Regions from separate parts of the Clostridium sp. HCS.1 genome, predicted to be linked through region 2. Evidence: predicted binding sites of a transcription regulator. Region 2 holds the regulator's gene; the other holds the start of a gene.
The links. Region 2 encodes CtsR, which represses protease genes until heat stress. Its sites were predicted from a motif close to AAGGTCAANNAAGGTCAAAT; they were not measured.
Positions count from the first base shown of each region.

Region 1: a site for CtsR is predicted at 1,695-1,714, ahead of clpB (ATP-dependent chaperone ClpB). Genes of this name have one in related genera too.

Region 1 covers NZ_CP170704.1:3,125,976-3,129,415, forward strand. Annotated here, with positions in the region: gene clpB (ATP-dependent chaperone ClpB) at 1-1,629, opposite strand, end outside; gene ACFYH6_RS14955 (helix-turn-helix domain-containing protein) at 1,798-3,440, shown strand, end outside.
Region 2 covers NZ_CP170704.1:259,915-263,354, reverse strand. Annotated here, with positions in the region: gene ACFYH6_RS01285 (ATP-dependent Clp protease ATP-binding subunit) at 1-1,390, opposite strand, end outside; gene ACFYH6_RS01280 (CtsR family transcriptional regulator) at 1,457-1,912, opposite strand; gene ACFYH6_RS01275 (MBL fold metallo-hydrolase) at 2,060-2,716, shown strand; gene ACFYH6_RS01270 (DUF362 domain-containing protein) at 2,734-2,904, opposite strand; gene ACFYH6_RS01265 (heavy-metal-associated domain-containing protein) at 3,002-3,205, opposite strand; gene ACFYH6_RS01260 (stage 0 sporulation family protein) at 3,219-3,440, opposite strand, start outside.

The DNA.
Region 1 (3,440 bases), 920 kb from region 2:
TACCTCTTCTTCTGTTACCTCTTCTTTTAAAAGAGCTCCTTCATAGTTTTCCTTTACTTCAACTTCTTTTTGCTTTATTTCTTCTTCTAAAGCTGGAATTACACTATATTGAATTTCCGCTGCTTTATTATAGTTATAGTTTCTTTGAGCAGCTTCTAAATCTCCTCTCGCTTCATCTAACTTAGTTTTTAAGTCTTTTAAGTTGACTATTGCATCCTTTTCCTTTTCAAATTTAGCTGTCATAGCATCATTTTCTGCTTTAAGTTCTGCAATATCTTTCTCTAAAGCCTCTAATTTCTTTTTAGATCCTTCATCCTTTTCCTTTGTAAGAGCTTCTTTTTCAATTTCTAATTGGAATAATTTTCTTCTAATATTATCAAGTTCTGTTGGAAGAGAATCTATTTCAGTTCTTATCATAGCACCAGCTTCATCAATTAAATCTATTGCCTTATCTGGTAAAAATCTATCTTGAATATATCTATGTGATAATTTTGCTGCTGCAACTAATGCTGAATCATGAATTCTTATTCCATGATGTATTTCAAATCTTTCTTTTAATCCTCTAAGAATTGATATAGTATCATCAACTGTTGGTTCATCTACTATTACAGGTTGGAATCTTCTTTCTAAAGCCTTATCTTTTTCAATATATTGTCTATATTCATCAAAGGTTGTAGCACCTATACAATGCAATTCTCCTCTTGCAAGTAAAGGCTTAATTAAGTTACCTGCATCCATAGCACCATCAGTTTTACCTGCGCCAACTATTGTGTGAATTTCATCTATAAATAATATTATTCTACCTTCACTACTTTGAACTTCCTTTAATACAGCCTTTAATCTTTCTTCAAATTCACCTCTATATTTAGCTCCAGCTATTAATGAACCCATATCTAGAGAGAATATAACCTTATTCTTTAATCCTTCAGGAACATCTCCTCTAATAATTCTTTCTGCTAATCCTTCTACTATAGCAGTTTTACCAACACCAGGTTCACCAATTAATACAGGGTTATTTTTTGTTCTTCTTGATAGAATTCTAATAGTCCTTCTTATTTCTTCATCTCTACCTATTACAGGATCTAACTTATGCTTTTTAGCAAGGTCTGTTAAGTTAGTACCATATTTACCTAAAGCATCATAGGTTCCTTCAGGATCTTGAGTTTCTACTCTTTGATTTCCTCTTACTTCTTTTAAAACATTCATAAATGTTTTTTTATTAATATTATACTTGTCTAGTATTCTCTTAACTTCTCCATTTTTATCTACTTCAATGATTGCAAGCATAACATGTTCAACACTAATATATGAATCTTCAAATTTCTTAGCTATATTTTCAGCTTTAACTAATACTTCTTCTATTTGCCTAGTAGCATAAACCCCAGATGAGTTAGCACCTTCACCTAAAACCTTTGGCATATTTCCTAAGGCTCTATTTAAATCATCATCTATTGACTTTACACTAACACCCATTTTAGTAAATATATTAGGTATTAGCCCATCCTCTTGTTCTACTAATGCTGTGAATAAGTGTATTAGTTCTACTTGTTGGTGATTAAATTTGACTGCAATCATACTAGCATCATTTAGTGCTTGTTGAACCCTTAATGTCATTTTTTCAATGTTCATGCGCTTCACTCCTTTATACACTACTTAATATATTTATTATAATCTATATTTAATATATTAATACAAAAGTCAAAGAAAGTCAAAGTATATTTTAAAACTTTTAAAACTTTTCTATTTTGCTATAAATAGGATATAATTATATTATTATAACAAAATGAGGTGATTTTTATAAGAAGAGAATATATAGTTTACCCAGCAGACTCTCCTATAAAAATAACATATGCTAACATAAAGGAATATCCAATACATTGGCATAATTCTATTGAAATACTTTATGTTTTAAGAGGAAGCATAAATGTTAATGTAGATACAGATTCCTTTGAAGTATTAGAAAAGGAAATGGAGATAATAAACGTTGATGAAGCACATAGAATTTATAGTGATGAAGATAATAGAGTCTTAATGTTTCATATAGATCCTTCCTTCTTTGAAAAGTATTATAAGGATATAAATAATATTTTCTTTTATACAAATTCCACTGATGATGGTGCTCAAGAAGGGGAAGAATATGATTTACTTAGAAATTTTCTAGCTAAACTTTTATGTGAATCAGTACAAAAGTTAGATGATTTTGATAAAGAAGTAGAATCCTTATTAATAGATTTGCTTTATCATCTTATAAATAATTTTCATTACTTAACTTATGAAAGAGAAGAATTAAAATCTAATACTGAACAATTAGCAAGGTATCATAGAATTTCTAAGTATATATTTAATAATTATGATAGTAATATTACATTACAAGAAATTGCTAAGAAAGAATTTTTAAGCCCTCATTATTTATCTCATGAAATTAAAAATGCAACAGGAAATAGCTTTACTGATTTAGTTAATCAAACTAGAGTTGAAGAATCTGTTAAATTATTATTAGATAGCGACTTAAGTATTTCTGATATTTCAGATGAGGTTGGTTTCTCCCATGTTAGATACTTAAATAAAAATTTTAAAAACTACTATGGATGTACTCCACTTCAATATAGAAAAAAGAATAAATTAACAGAAGAAGAATATGAGAGAAGTAAAAAAATCGAAATTTTAAATCTTGAGGATGCCTTAGAATATCTATCATCAGAATTAGATGATTACGAAAGATTTAATTATGAAAATAAACTATGGAAAATCCATATAAATATGGATGAGAGTCAAGGGGAACTTAACAAGAATTTTAGAGAAATAATAAATTTAGATGATGCCTTCGATTTACTTCTAGAAGATAATAAAGATATCTTAGAAGAAATTCAAGAAGAACTTCACTTTAAATATGTTAGATTAGAAAACATGTTTAATAATGATATGGGGGTTTTCCCTAAAGCTGATTTTTATAACTGGAATAAAGCTAAAAGCATTATTGAATTTTTGGATTATATTGATTTAAAACCTCTTATTTTAATAGATAATCCTAATTTTTCGCTAAAAAAATATAAACATATCCTAAATAGTTTTTTTGAGTATTTTTCAGAAATAGATTATATTGATATAACTGAATTTAAATTTCAATGTACTCCTGTAATAGATAGAAGCTTAAAGACATCCTTATTAGAATTTATATCTAATGAATATAATATAGAGGTTATAGAAGAAGATTTTATTTGTGATAAAAGTTTAAATAAAATTTATGATACAGCTTTTATGCTACCATTTATTATCCATAACACAATCTTTAATAAAAATTCATTAAGCTTTTTAAGAGCTTTTGATGTTTTAGAAAAAGAAATAAGCTTAACAAACGAGGTATTTATAGGTGCTCCTGGTTTAGTAAATGATATGGGAATAAGAAAACCATCTTATTACGCCTATTACTTACTAAGTAA
Region 2 (3,440 bases):
AATTAACGCTTAATACACTTAACTTATTTTTAATTTCCATTTCTTCATCTCTTAAATAAGCAGCTTTTTCAAAGCTTTGGCTTTTAATTGCAGTTTCTTTATCTTTTGATAGTAGTTCTAAATTCCTTTTTAAATCTCCTATTTCTGGAGGCGAAATAAGATTTTCTATTCTCACTTTGGCTGATGCCTCATCTATTAAATCAATTGCTTTATCAGGCATAAACCTATCGCATATATATCTATCTGATAGTTCTACAGCTGCTTCTAAAGCTTCGTCCTCTATTTTAACCATATGATGAAGTTCATATTTTTCTCTAAGCCCTCTTAATATTTCAAGAGTCTCTTCCTTTGAAGGTTCATCTACAGTAACCGGCTGGAATCTTCTTTCTAAAGCTGAATCCTTTTCAATGTATTTTCTATATTCATCAATAGTAGTTGCTCCAATACACTTTATTTCTCCTCTAGCTAATGCAGGCTTTAAAATATTAGATGCATCAATAGCTCCCTCTGCTCCACCAGCACCAACTATAGTATGAATCTCATCTATAAATATTATTATATCTTGAGAAGTTATAATCTCGTCCATAACCTTTTTTAATCTATTTTCAAATTCACCTCTATACTTAGCTCCTGCTATCATAGCTGTTAAATCTAAAGATATTATAGATTTATCCTTTATAATATTTGGAACCTTTCCCTCAACTATCATTTGAGCTAAGCCTTCTACAACTGCAGTTTTCCCAACTCCAGGTTCTCCTATGAGGCATGGATTATTTTTATTTCTTCTACATAATATTTCTAGTATTCTTTTGCTTTCAGTTTCTCTTCCTATGAATGGATCGAGTCTTCCTTCCTTAGCTAAAGCAGTTAAATCTTTACCATATTGATTAAGCATTGGAGTTTTATTTGAATTTTTCTTTTTATCATCCATCTGCTTTATATCATTTATATCATTTTTATTAATGTAATTTATAATTTCAGTTTTTATACCTTTTAAATCTACTTTTAAATTTGAAATTATAGTATAAGCTATACTTTCAACATCATCTAGTAAAGCTAATAAAATATGCTCTGGATTTATATAATTATGATTATACATCATCGCCTTTGCTAAGCTATCATCAAATACTCTCTTAGTTCTAGGATTTAATAGCATTTCCCCTATAGAAATGTCTACATCACCAAATCCTAAGTAGTCTTCAATAAGATTTCTTACCTTATCTATAGTAATTCCACTAATATACAAAACCCTATTAGCAAAACCACCTTCTTTTAATATTCCTAAAAGAATATGCTCCGTTCCTATATACCCATGCTTAAAATACTGCGATTCTTTCTGAGCTTCTACAAGTACTATTTGTGCTCTTTCTGTAAATTTACCAAAAACCATAAATACCTCCATACCCTATTGCTAAATTTAACTACACAGATAAACTATAGATATATATAACATACTTTAAGATAATACAACTGCTAATATTCCCTTTAACATATCTGCTCTTAATTTATTTTTATTTTCAACAGAAGCTAAAGTTCTATCATTTAAAGTTATCTTAATAATTTCAAATTCTTTATCAGAAATTACTTTAGTATCATTTAAATGTTGTAAAATAGATAAAGCACTTCCATAAGTTATACTTTCTCCTATGGAATTATTAATTAAATTTAAATTTTCAGCTTTATCATTGTATGTTATTTTCTTTATAACTATATATCCACCACCGCCTCTTTTGCTCTCAATTATATATCCTTTTTCATAAGTAAATCTTGTTGTTAATACATAATTGATTTGTGATGGTGCACAGGAAAATTTATCTGCTAACTCATTTCTTTGAATTAAAACCTGTCTTTCTCTTTCTTCATTTAACATATCTTTAATAAAATTTTCTATTGTATCTGAAATTCTTGCCATAATTTCACCTTCTTAAACTTATTATTTTAATTAGACCTTCTTTGACTTTCATTATATATTATAAGTCTTAATATGTCCAATAATAAATTTTCATATAAAAAGAATTATAAAATTCCTTTTGTTTAAACTATATATGAGGTGATTAATATGGAAATTAAGTGGATTGGCTATTCTTGTTTTTTAATAAAAAATTTATTAGGGAAAAAAATTTTAATAGATCCAATGCAAATATATCCCTATATACAAAAATATGATTTAAAACCAGATATAATTACTTTTAGTCACTCTCATAATAATGAAATTATTAATGATTGTATTATTAATAATTATAAGGTTATAAATTATACTACATATTTTGAAAATGAATATTTTATTATTAAAGGTTTTAACAGTTGTAGAGATAACTTTTCTGGATTTAGAAGAGGTGAAAATATTATATATCTATTTGAAATTGATGGGTTTAAAATCTGCCACTTAGGCTCATTAGGACATTTATTAGATGATGAATTAATAAGCAAATTAACTAACTTAGATTTTTTATTTATTCCTATCGGAGGACATTTTTGTTTAGATGGATTATTAGCAGCAAAACTTGTTGCCAAAATAAAACCTAAATATATAATTCCAATGTCCTTTAAAACCTCTTTAGAATATTTTTATTTAGATGGCCCCTTAAAGTTTTTATCTACTTTAAAGAATATTATTTATTATAATACCGATACTATTTATACTGATGAGTTACCCTTAGTTAATGAACTCACAGTACTATTATTAAAAGAAAAGAATAAAGAACCGCTAAATTAGCGGTTCTTTATGTAAAATTATGCTTGTACAGGAGCTCCTACTGGGCAAACATTTGCACAGTTTCCACAATCTATGCAAACATCCTCATCGATAACGAATTGAGTATCTCCTTGACTTATAGCATCAACTGGGCATTCTGCAGCGCAAGCACCACAGTTTATACATGAATCTTCAATCTTAAATGCCATAATTAGCACCTCCTAATATTATGAATTTATTTCTAGTCTATTTTAACATATCAATAAAAATTTTAAAAGGTTTCTAAATAATTATCTTGAATATATTTTATATTACACTATATCCAAGTTCTTCAATAGATGCTATTATCCCATCTAAAGATATAGTCTTATCATCATAAACTATACTTACTTCTTTTTTATTTACATTAACTTCACAAGCAATAGTTCCTTCACTATGAGCTATAACCTCTTTAATGCTAATAACATCTTCATTTGTATTAAGATTTGCTATCCTTAATACTGTTTTCATTTAATACCCCCCTTTAATTTTCTTTTATAAGATCATTGATTAAATTTTTATCTTCAGGTGACTCTATTTCAAGTTTAATATCTGATTCATCTACAGAATCCTCATATCCACCTTCTATTAATTCTATATCATCTATTTTAAACTCTTCAACTAATTCTTCATCTCCGCGTTTATATTTCACCTTAACACTTTCTTTAACTGTGTTATTGCTTACAACTTCGCCCTTAAAATCTCC